2 regions of the Actinomadura sp. NPDC000929 genome follow, and region 2 is predicted to be linked to the other one. Evidence: predicted binding sites of a transcription regulator. Region 2 holds the regulator's gene; the other holds the start of a gene.
What was found. The regulator HspR, encoded in region 2, represses chaperone genes until heat shock. The targets are predictions, from matches to a motif close to ANTTGAGTCNNNNNGACTCAANT.
Positions count from the first base shown of each region.

Region 1: a site for HspR is predicted at 3,330-3,352, ahead of lon (endopeptidase La). Genes of this name have one in related genera too.

Region 1 is NZ_JBEUPA010000202.1:5,779-11,821, reverse strand. It holds gene ABWI04_RS38875 (MFS transporter) at 117-1,400, opposite strand; gene ABWI04_RS38870 (hypothetical protein) at 1,655-2,176, opposite strand; gene ABWI04_RS38865 (hypothetical protein) at 2,428-3,051, opposite strand; gene lon (endopeptidase La) at 3,388-5,784, shown strand; gene ABWI04_RS38855 (VanZ family protein) at 5,911-6,043, shown strand, end outside.
Region 2 is NZ_JBEUPA010000014.1:42,666-48,708, forward strand. It holds gene ABWI04_RS08055 (hypothetical protein) at 1-17, shown strand, start outside; gene ABWI04_RS08060 (hypothetical protein) at 19-690, shown strand; gene ABWI04_RS08065 (roadblock/LC7 domain-containing protein) at 737-1,198, shown strand; gene ABWI04_RS08070 (hypothetical protein) at 1,263-1,634, shown strand; gene clpB (ATP-dependent chaperone ClpB) at 1,687-4,284, opposite strand; gene ABWI04_RS08080 (heat shock protein transcriptional repressor HspR) at 4,344-4,790, opposite strand; gene dnaJ (molecular chaperone DnaJ) at 4,796-5,965, opposite strand.

The sequences.
Region 1 (6,043 bases), on a different contig from region 2:
TTCGCGTGTTCGCCACGGTTCATCTGCCGCCTCCTGACGTTCTACCTGGGGCTTTGCCGCCCGAGTACCTGCCGTTCACCCTGCGTCACGATCTCGTTGCGTTAGGTACCCTCGCGTCATGCGCGCGTAAACCGGCCCCCAGGCAAAGAATCAAGATCGCGAAGGGGCCTTTGCCTCCGCGTTGCCCCGCCGGCCCGCGGGTCCGGTCCCCCGGGACGGCGCAGCAGGTGCCGGGCGAGCGCGACGCCGGCCAGCAGGGCGACGAGCAGGCACACGGCCGTCCAGCCGAACCGCGTGCAGGCGGCCGCTCCGAGCCACGATCCGGTGCTGCCGCCGAGGAACGCGCACGTCATGTAGGCGGTGTTGACGCGGCTGCGGGCGTCCGGGCGCAGCGCGAAGATCCGCGCCTGGTTCGCGATCATGCCGGACTGCAGCGCGACGTCCAGCAGCAGCGTCCCGGCGCCGAGCGCCGCGAGCCCCGGCGCTCCGCCGAGGGCGCCCAGCGCCAGCACCCCGGCCGCCGCGAGCGTCCCGGTGATCGCGAGGAGGCTGACCGGGTCCGGGCCCCGCCGGTCCACCCGGCGTCCCGCGGCGGGCATCGCGGCCATGGTGCCGGCGCTGACCAGCGCGAGGACGCCGACCGCCTGCGCCCCGAGCCCGTACCCGGGGCCCGTGAGATACAGCGCGAGGCCCGTCCAGACGGCCTGGAACCCGCCGAAGAGCGTCGCCTGGTAGAGGCACGACCGCCGCAACTCCGGTTCCTCGCGCAGCAGCCGCAGCGGCGCGGCCAGCAGCGCCGGGTAGGACTGCCGCGACGGCGGGACGGTCGCCGGCAGCGTGAACGCCAGCGCCGCGGCGATCGCCAGGGTGGCGACCGCGGCGATCAGGTACGGGGCCCGCCAGCCGAGCCACTCGCCGGCGAACCCGCCGAACGTGCGGGCCAGCAGGATGCCGCCGATCGAGCCGGCCAGCAGCGTCCCCATGACCGCGCCGCGCCGCTCGGCACCCACCAGGCCGGCCGCCATCGGCGCGATGACCTGCGCGACGACGGTCGTGACCCCGGTCACGGCGCTCGCGCAGATCAGCGCCGCCAGCCCGGGCGCGGCCGCCGCGCCGAGCATCGCCGCGCCGGTGACGGCGAGCATCGCCACGATCAGCGGACGGTGCGGGAACCGGTCGCCGAGCGGCACCAGCAGGAAGTTTCCGGCTCCGTACCCGAACTGCGCCGCGGTCACCACCAGCGCCGCCGAGTCCGGCGCCACGTGCAGCCCGGACGCGATGAGCGGGCTCACCGCCTGCGGGAAGTAGATGTTCCCCACGGCGACGCCGCAGGTCAGAGAGAGAAGGAAGAGCGTGCGGCGGTCGATCGAGGCGTCCGCCGCGGGCAGGGGAGAAGACAAGGATGCTCCACGTCGAGTCGACACCGGCGCGGAATCCGCGCAGGCCGGGAGAGCGGGGGATCGACCCCCCGCCGGAATCGCCTCGGCGTCGTGGAGCGGTGCCGGCCTAAGCCGCCGCGCGCCTCGTCGCCGAGACGCCGGTAGTGGCCTTGCCGGAAGCGGTGTACACGCGCGACCTCCCGTAGCGCATCCAAGATCTTCGCGCCGACCCTGGCATGCGCCCGACCCCGCCCGCAACGGGTTTTCCGTGAGCCTCAGCGCGCGTGGGGCTCGTCCATGTTCCAGGCGGCGGGCAGGTCGCCCCCGCATACGGCGCAGACGTAGTGGTCGTCCTTCACGATGTTGCGCTGGCGGCACCGCCGGCACCGTCGGAACACGATCGGGTGGGTGAACTCGGGGGGACGTTCGAGGCCGGCCCGGTCGAGGGCCGCCGCGACGGCCGTCCAGGAGGACGGGTCGGGGCAGTAGCCGGTCGACTGGTTGCTGATCTCGCTGACCGTCCAGGCGCCCCCGCTCGCGGCGAACGTGATCTCACCCGCGCCCAGCACGGGTTCGCGGCCCGCGCAGGCGACGTGTTCGCTGCGCTGCGGGGCCAGGCGCAGCGTCCCGCCCAGGTCGACCACGTAGGTGAACGGTTCCCCCGCGTCCTGCGCGGTCTGCCCCGCCAGCCAGACGGCGAGGTCGCCCGGCGACCCGATCGCCTGGCCGCGCCGCCCGGGCCGTGCCTGCTCGAGGATGTCGGCAGGGCCGACATAACGGTATTCGCGCACCCTCACCGGGCCCAGGGCAGCGCCGAAGGCGGACACGGCCGGCGCGACCGTGCGCCATGCGCATCGGCGCGGGCTGGTGAAGGGGTCACCGGCAACCACACGGCGGCCGGCGGCAGCCCGCGGACCCGCCTTCGCCATCCGCCGCGCTCAGCGCCCGCAGTTCGCTCCATGCGCCGAGCCTGCCACGTCCGGGCACGGTCGCGTCAGACCGCCCCGGTCCAGAACGGACGGCCGTCCCGGACCGGGGCGACGAGGGGTCAGGACCACTGCAGGGACGAGGACCGGTCGTTCATCAGATCGCCGATGTAGGACCGGGTCGGCTCGAACACGGTGCGGATGCCGCCGAAGTCCGGGTTCTCGAAGTGGGACACGAAGCAGTTGCCGAAGGTCATGAACGACGAGATCGTGTCGTCGAAGCCGACCGCCGCCAGGTTCGAGTAGACGAAGTCCACGTCACCAGTGGTGGCCGTGCACGGGTGGGTTCCCGTGAACACCCTGCTGGAGCCGCCGAAGTCGGCGTGTTGGTACTCGATGGAGACCACGATGGCGTCCTGGACGGCGACCCGCGCGTGCTTCTTGCCGTCGGCCGTCGAGTCGAGGTGGTGGTTGAACGTCTGGTCGGACACCGCGGCGGCCGGGTCGAGGGGAGCGTCGGCGACCCGGCCGCCGGTGGCGGCCGCGATGGCCTGGCGGAAGGTGCGGTGGCAGCTCGTCCGCCCCCGCTCGCCCAGGTGGACCACGCAGTGCCGTCCGGGCGCCTGAGCCCGCGCGCCGGTCGCCGCCGCGGCCGCCGGCCGCGCTCCGAGGGCTAACGCCGCACTGGAGTGGGCGCCGAGCACCAGCCCGGCTGCCGCCGCGATCGCGGTGATTCTGGTCGTCATGTTCATCGGATGTTCCCGCCGTTCCGCCGTTCTGGCCATCGGGGGGCGCGACCCGCGGCCGGGAGACCGTCGGTCGCTGTCTGTTGCTCGAACTTTACTGAGAGTGTTCGCGCGATGGCCTGTGGCTGGAAGGTGCCGCTTCCGTATCGCGTGATGGCGTCGGTGCTGCCGCTGCGGCTTCTCGCACCCCAGAGGCGCCGGCCGAGTCCCAGGGCGGCGGCTCGGGATGTGATCGCTGAGAGCGAACGTTGCTGCGGAAACAAAATGCTGCTCCGTTTTCTTGAGTGTGAGTGACTCAATCTTGCGGTTGGGTGTCCTACTGAGTTGGAGCTGAGCATGAGCGAGACCCTGACGCTGCCGGTGCTGCCCCTGGAGGACGGGGTCGTTCTGCCCGGCATGGTGGTGCCCCTGGACCTGTCGGAGAGCGGCGAGGTCCGGGCCGCCGTCGAGGCCGCGCGGGCGGTGGCGCAGACCAAGGGGCCGGGCATCCGGTCGGCGGCCAAGCCGCGCGTGCTGCTGGTGCCCCGGCTGAACGGGCAGTACGCCGGCATCGGCACGCTCGGCGTGATCGAGCAGGAGGGGCGGCTGCCCGGCGGTGAGCCGGGCGCGGTCGTCCGCGGCGTGCAGCGGGTGCGGATCGGCACCGGGACGACCGGGCCGGGCGCGGCGCTGTGGGTCGAGGGGACGGCGGTGGAGGCGCCGCCGGCGACCGGGCGGGCGCAGGAGCTGGCGAAGGAGTACAAGGGGCTGGTCAGCGCGATCCTGCAGAAGCGGGGCGCCTGGCAGGTCGTGGACGTCGTGCAGCAGATCGACGACCCCTCCACACTGGCCGACAACGCCGGGTACGCGCCGTACCTCACCGACGAGCAGAAGATCGAGGTCCTGGAGACCGTCGACCTCGTGGAGCGGCTCACCCTGGTGATCGGGTGGGCGCGCGACCACCTCGCCGAGCTGGACGTGGCGGAGACCATCCGCAAGGACGTCCAGGAGGGCATGGAGAAGACGCAGCGGGAGTTCCTGCTGCGCCAGCAGCAGGAGGCCATCCGCAAGGAGCTGGCCGAGCTGAACGGCGACCCGGCCGACGAGGAGGACGACTACCGGGCCCGGATCGAGGCCGCGAACCTTCCCGAGAAGGTGCGCGAGGCGGCGCTGAAGGAGGTCGACAAGCTGGAGCGGTCGTCCGACGCCTCGCCCGAGGGCGGCTGGATCCGCACCTGGCTGGACACCGTCCTCGACATCCCGTGGAACGAGCGGACCGAGGACGCCTACGACATCGCGGGCGCCCGGGAGATCCTGGACGCCGACCACGCCGGTCTCGACGACGTCAAGGAGCGCATCGTCGAGTACCTGGCCGTGCGCAAGCGGCGCGAGGAGCGCGGCCTGGGCGTCGTGGGCGGACGCAGGAGCGGCGCGGTGCTGGCGCTGACCGGCCCTCCCGGAGTCGGCAAGACGTCGCTGGGCGAGTCGGTCGCGCGGGCCATGGGACGCGAGTTCGTCCGGGTCGCCCTGGGCGGCGTCCGGGACGAGGCCGAGATCCGGGGGCACCGCCGCACGTACGTGGGCGCCCTTCCGGGGCGCATCGTCCGGGCCATCCGCGAGGCGGGGACGATGAACCCCGTCGTCCTGCTGGACGAGGTCGACAAGGTCGGCGCCGACTACCGGGGCGACCCGACCGCGGCGCTGCTGGAGGTCCTCGACCCCGAGCAGAACCACACCTTCCGGGACCACTACCTGGAGGTGGAGCTCGACCTGAGCGACGTGCTGTTCCTCGCCACCGCGAACGTGGTGGAGGCGATCCCCGGGCCGCTGCTCGACCGGATGGAGCTGGTGCAGCTGGACGGCTACACCGAGCACGAGAAGGTCACCATCGCCCGCGACCACCTGCTGCCGCGCCAGCTCGACAAGGCGGGGCTGGAGGCGTCCGAGGTGGCCTTCGGCGACGACGCGCTGCGGCTGCTGGCGGCCGAGTACACCCGGGAGGCCGGCGTCCGGTCCCTGGACCGCTCGATCGCGCGGGTGCTGCGCAAGGTCGCGGCCAACGTCGCGCTCGGGAAGGCGGCGCTGCCCGTCCGGATCGGCGCGGACGACCTGAAGGACTACCTCGGCCGGCCGCGGTTCACCCCGGAGGTCGAGCTGAGCAGGAACGAGCGCCGCACCGGCGTGCCGGGCGTGGCCACGGGCCTCGCGGTCACCGGCGCGGGCGGCGACGTGCTCTACATCGAGGCGTCGCTGGCCGACCGGGAGACCGGCGACACCGGCGTGACGCTCACCGGCCAGCTCGGCGACGTCATGAAGGAGTCGGCGCGCATCGCGCTCAGCTACCTGCGCTCGCGCGGCGCGGAGCTGGAGCTGCCGGTCGGCGACCTGAAGGACCGCGGCGTGCACGTCCACGTGCCCGCCGGGGCGATCCCGAAGGACGGCCCGAGCGCGGGCATCACGATGACGACGGCGCTGGCGTCGCTGCTGTCGGGACGCCCGGTGCGCTCGGACGTGGCGATGACCGGTGAGGTGTCGCTGACCGGGCGGGTGCTGCCGATCGGCGGGCTGAAGCAGAAGCTGCTGGCCGCGTCGAGGCTCGGCATCACCACCGCGATCGTGCCGAAGCGCAACGAGCCGGACCTGGAGGACGTCCCGGCCGAGGTGCTCGACACGATGACGGTGTTCGCCGTCAGCGACGTCCGCGAGGTGCTGGACCTGGCCCTGGAGCCCGCCACCACCCCGGTCGCCGTCTGATCGCGGCGCGCGGAACGCCCGTGCCGGGTTCGTCCCGGCACGGGCGTTCTGACTTCAATGGACTATCTGGTCGCCCGAAACCCGGGACCGTGCATGGACCGCGGCGGACGGGGCAGACCGCGCCGCGTGTTGGTCGAGATGTGGCAGCCCGCAGCAGCGGGCGAGAGGGTCCCTTGGTACGTCGTCGCCCTGCGCGCGTTGGTCGTCATCATCGCGTTGGGCTTTCTTGGCGTCTTCTTCTATTTCGCGTTCAGGCTCA
Region 2 (6,043 bases):
AGATCACGGGCGGATGACATGGCGGACGCGAACGCGGGATGGGTCGCCGGGGCCCTGGCGGCCCTGGAACGGGAGAAGGCCACCGGCCTGCTGCGGGTGGGCGGCGACGGCGCGTTCCACGTCGACCGCGGGGCCGTCACCCTCGCCGAGAGCCGGCACACGCCGGGCCTCGGCGACCTCCCGGACGGGCCCGACCGGGAACTGGCCGGTCTGCTGGCGATGTTCGACGCCGCCTGCCTCCTCCTCGCCTCGCGGGCCGAGCCGGCGTTCACCGAGGGACCGCCGAGCGGCGGCCCCCGGCGGGTCACCGTGGCGACGCTCGTCCACGAGCAGCGCCGCCGCCGCGCCCTCCTCGACGCCGCCTGGCCCGACGGGAGCGTCGACGTCGCTCCGGTGGTGCCGGTCCGGCGCGTCCGGAGGCAGCGCGTCATCCTGACCGGCCTCCAGGCGGAGATCCTGCTCAACGCCGACGGCAATCGGACCCCTGCCCAACTGGCCCGCGAGCTCGGGCGGACGGTGTTCGCGTGCCTGCTCGCCGTGCGGGGGCTCGCCGCGGCGTCGCTGGTGCGGACCGGCCCGCCGGACGGGCCCGGCGCCCCGCCCGTCCGCGAGGAGGTCCCCGCCGACTGGGCGCCCGCGGACCACGACCTGCTCGTCCGGCTCCACGCGGCGCTGGTGGAGTTCGGCTGACCGTGCTGGGGACCGAGTGGCTCACTTGATCGAAAGGCTGGCGAAGGTGGCGAAACGAGCGGGGGCCGGCCCGGCGGGCGCACCGGGCACGCCGGGCGCACCGGCCGCGGGGGCCGCGGCGGTGCGCGCGACGGAGCAGGCGGTGGCGGCGGAGCTGAGGTCGCTGCGGACCCGTGTCCCGCGGCTCGACGGGAGCCTCGTGGCCTCGGTGGACGGGCTGCTCATCGCGCACGACCTGCCCGGGGCCGTCGAGCCCGCCGGCATGGCGGCCGTGACGGCGACGGGCCTGTCCCTCGCCCACCGGATCGCGCAGACCGCGCACGGCGGCGCCTTCCACGAGGTCGTGATCCGCGGCGTGGACGGCTACGTGGTCATCTACGCCGCCGGACCCACCGCGTCCCTCACCGTCCTCGCCGACCCGGACGTCAACGTGGGCCGCCTCCATCTGGAGTCGCGGCCCGCCGCCCGCGCCATCGCCGCCCACCTCACGGGCGCGCGCCGCCCCTGACGGCGCGGCGCCACGCAACGAAGCGCACGACAACGAAGCGCACACGACAAGGAAAGGGAGCACCATGTCCAACCTCGATCTCGCGCTCAAGGACATGATGACGATCGACGGGGCCATCGGCGTCGCCGTCGTCGACTACAACAGCGGGATGGCCCTCGGCCAGCTCGGCAGTTCCAAGGCCCTCGACCTGCAGGTCGCGGCCGCCGGAAACACCGAGGTGGTGCGCGCCAAGCTCCGCACGATGGACCAGCTCGGCATCAAGGAGGAGATCGAGGACATCCTCATCAGCATCTCCAGCCAGTACCACGTCATCCGGCCGGTCACCGGCCGCAAGGGCAAGGGGCTGTTCCTCTACATGGCGCTCGACCGCGCCCGCGGCAACCTGGCGCTCGCCCGCCACCGCCTCCGCGAGATCGAGGAGAACCTCGAGGTCTGACGGAACGCGAAGGCGGCCCGGGGAAAAGGATCCCCGGGCCGCCTTCGCGCGGTCACTTCGTCATCTTCAGGCCGCTCGACGGCTGGACGGTCAGGCGGTCGGCGGCCTCGTCGAGGTCGACGACCACCTCGTCCCCGTCGCGGACCTCACCGGACAGCAGCTCGCGGGCGAGCTGGTCGCCGATCGCCGTCTGCACCAGCCGGCGCAGCGGCCGCGCGCCGTACAGCGGGTCGTAGCCGGTCAGCGCCAGCCACTCGCGGGCCGCGGGCGTGACCCGCAGCGTGAGCTGCCGGTCGGCGAGGCGGTCGGCCAGCCGGTCCACCTGGAGGTCGACGATCCGGGTCAGCTCGTCGGTCGACAGGGCGTCGAACAGGATCACGTCGTCCAGGCGGTTGAGGAACTCCGGCTTGAACGAGTTCCGGACGGCGTTCCACACCGCCTCCCGCTTGGCCCCGTTCTCCAGCGTCGGGTCGACGAGGAACTGCGACCCGATGTTGGAGGTGAGGATCAGGATCGTGTTGCGGAAGTCGACCGTGCGGCCCTGGCCGTCGGTGAGGCGGCCGTCGTCCAGCACCTGCAGCAGGATGTCGAAGACCTCCGGGTGCGCCTTCTCCACCTCGTCCAGCAGGACCACCGAGTACGGGCGGCGCCGGACGGCCTCGGTGAGCTGGCCGCCCTCCTCGTAGCCGATGTATCCGGGCGGCGCGCCGACCAGGCGGGCGACGCTGTGCTTCTCGGAGTACTCGCTCATGTCGATGCGGGTCATCGCCCGCTCGTCGTCGAACAGGAACTCCGCGAGGGCCTTCGCCAGCTCCGTCTTGCCGACGCCCGTCGGGCCGAGGAACAGGAACGAGCCGGTCGGCCGGTCGGGGTCGGAGATGCCCGCGCGGGCGCGGCGCACCGCGTCCGACACCGTGCGGACCGCGGTCTCCTGGCCGATCAGCCGCCTGCCGAGCTCGTCCTCCATGCGCAGCAGCTTCGCGGTCTCGCCTTCGAGCAGCCGCCCCGCCGGGATGCCCGTCCAGGACGCGACCACGTCGGCGACGTCGTCCGGGCCGACCTCCTCCTTGACCATCGTGTCGCGGGTCTCGGTCGCCTCCGACGCCTCCTCCAGCTGCTTCTCCAGCGCCGGGATCTCGCCGTAGACGAGCCGCGAGGACGTCTCCAGGTCGCCGTCGCGCTCGGCCCGCGCGGCCTCGCCGCGCAGCTGGTCGATCCGCTCCTTGATCTCGCCGACCCGGTTCAGCTCCGCCTTCTCCCGCTCCCAGCGGGCGTTCAGGCCGCTCAGCTGCTCCTGCCGGTCGGCGAGGTCGGCGCGGAGCCGTTCGAGGCGCTGCCGGGACGCCTCGTCGGTCTCCTTCTCCAGGTTCATCTGCTCCATCTTCAGCCGGTCGACGGCGCGCTGCAGCTCGTCGACCTCGACCGGCCGGGAGTCGATCTCCATGCGCAGCCGGGACGCGGCCTCGTCCACCAGGTCGATCGCCTTGTCCGGCAGGAACCGGGAGGTGATGTAGCGGTCGGACAGCGTCGCCGCCGCCACCATCGCCGAGTCGTTGATCTGCACCTTGTGGTGCGCCTCGTACCGGCCCTTCAGCCCGCGCAGGATCGCGATCGTGTCCTCGACGGTCGGCTCCCCGACGAACACCTGCTGGAACCGGCGCTCCAGGGCGGCGTCCTTCTCGATCCGCTCCCGGTACTCGTCCAGCGTCGTCGCGCCGATCATCCGCAGCTCGCCGCGGGCCAGCATCGGCTTCAGCATGTTGCCGGCGTCCATCGCGCCCTCGGCCGCGCCCGCGCCGACGACGGTGTGCAGCTCGTCGATGAACGTGACGACCTGCCCCTCGCTCTTCCTGATCTCGTTGAGGACGGCCTTCAGCCGCTCCTCGAACTCGCCGCGGTACTTCGCGCCCGCGACCATCGCGCCGAGGTCCAGCGAGACCAGCCGCTTGCCGCGCAGCGACTCGGGGACGTCGCCCGCGATGATCCGCTGGGCCAGGCCCTCCACCACGGCCGTCTTGCCGACGCCGGGCTCGCCGATCAGCACCGGGTTGTTCTTCGTCCGGCGCGACAGCACCTGGATCACCCGGCGGATCTCCGGGTCGCGGCCGATGACCGGGTCGAGCCGGCCGTCGCGGGCCGCCGCCGTCAGGTCGACGCCGTACTTCTCCAGCGACTGGTAGGTGCCCTCGGGGTTCTCGCTGGTGACGCGGGCGTGGCCGCGCACCTTCTCGAACGCCTCCAGCAGCGCCTCGGGCGTCGCGCCGAACTCCTTCAGCAGGCCCGCCGCCGGACCGCCGTCCGCCGCCAGCCCGACCAGCAGGTGCTCGGTCGAGACGTACTCGTCCTCCAGCTGCTGCGCCCGGTTGGCCGCCGTGTTGACCGACCGCTGGAGCTGGCCGGACAGCCGCGGCGTCGCCACCGTCGACCCCTGCGCCTTCGGCATCGCCGCGAGCTGCTCCTCCGCCCGCCGCCGGATCACCTGCCAGTCGGCGCCGACCGCCTCCAGCAGCGGCACCGCCGTCCCGTCCGGCAGCCCGATCAGGGCCACCAGCAGGTGCTGCGGGTCCACCTCGGGGTGCCCCTCGGCCGCCGCCCTGCGGACCGCGATCGACAGCGCCTCCTGGCTCTTCTGCGTCAGCTTGTAGTCCATCGCCCCACCCCGTGCTCTTCCTTCCGGGGCAACCCCCAGACCCCCGACACTGCCTTTGTTCAGTCCGAGTCGCGCTCGTGCCACACCACGACGCTCGTGCGCCTGATGGGCACGAGGTCGGCGCCGGGAGTGCCGCCCGGCTCCCCGTGCCGCCGCTGCTGCGCGAGCCGCGCCGCGACCGCCCGGGTCGATTCGAGTTCGTTCGCGAGGTCCTCCAGCGCCGCGTGCGCCTTGCCGAGCTCCTCGCGGAGCCGCACGTTGTCGCGCTGCAGCTCCAGGATGTGCTTGATGCCGGACAGGTTGACGCCCTCCTCCTGGGAGAGCCGCTGGATCTCCCGGAGCATCACGATGTCCCGCATCGAGTAGCGGCGTCCCCGGCCCGCCGTCCGGCCGGGGGACACCAGGCCCATCCGGTCGTAGGTGCGCAGCGTCTGCGGGTGCAGTCCGGACAGCTGCGCCGCCACGGAGATCACGTAGACCGGAGTGTCGTCGCCGAAGGGATCCATGAAGATCACTCCTGTCTGGCCTGCTGGAGGAGGTCCGCGCGCAGGTCCTCGCCGGCGCCCGCCGTCCGGAGCCGGTCGAGCGCCTCGCGCGCCTGCTCGTCGAGCTTCTGCGGGACGTGCACGTCGACCGTGACCAGCAGGTCGCCCTTCGTGCCGTCGCGCCGCGGCGCGCCCCGGCCCTTCACGCGGAACTTGCGGCCGTTCGGGGTGCCCTCGGGCAGCTTCAGCGTGACGGGCTGCCCCTGGAAGGTCGGCACCCGGATCTCGCCGCCGAGCGCCGCCTCGGGGAACGTCACCGGGACGGTCAGCGTCAGGTTGTCGCCGCTGCGCCCGAACACCTGGTGCGGCAGCACCTTGATGTTCACGTACAGGTCGCCGGCCGGGCCGCCGTTCTCGCCGGGCGCGCCCTTGCCCTTCAGCCGGATCTTCTGCCCGTCCGCGACGCCCGCCGGGATGCGGGCCTGGATGGTCCGCGTGCCGGTCGCGCGGCCGCTGCCGTGGCAGATCGGGCACGGGTCGTCCACGACGAGGCCCCGTCCGCGGCACTCCTTGCACGGCTCCTGGAAGCCGAAGTTGCCGAGGTTGCGGGTCTCGTGCCCGGTGCCCTCGCAGCTCGGGCACACCCGCGGCACGGTGCCGGCCTTGGCGCCCGTCCCGCGGCAGCCGTCGCAGGCCGCCTCGCTGGTCAGCTTGATCGGAACGGTGACGCCGTTCATCGCGCGGCCGAACGACAGGGTCACCTCGGTCTCGACGTCCGCGCCGCGCCGCGCGCGCCGCGTCCCCGCCGTGCGGGTGCCACCGCCGCCGCGGCCGCCGAACAGGCCGCCGAACAGGTCGCCGATGCGCTCTCCGGCGCCGCCCGGCTGCGTCCCGCCGGTCTGGCCGAACAGGTCGCCGAGGTCGAACCCGAATCCGCCGCCCTGCTGGCCGCGGAAGCCGCCCGGCATCGAGCGCACCGCGTCGTACTCCTTGCGGCGCTTCTCGTCCGACAGGACGTCGTAGGCCTCCGAGACCTCCTTGAAGCGGTCCTCGGCCTCGGCGTCGCCCTTGTTGGCGTCCGGGTGGTACTTGCGCGCCAGCTTCCGGTAGGACTTCTTGATCTCCTCCTGCGAGGCCGACTTCGCGACACCGAGGACCTTGTAGTAGTCCTTCTCCAGGTAGTCCTTGGTGCTCACGGCGCCCCGCCTTCTGCTATCGCCACATGCCACATGTCTTCGGGCCCCTGCGGGGCCCGCCCTCGCGGGCGGGCCCCA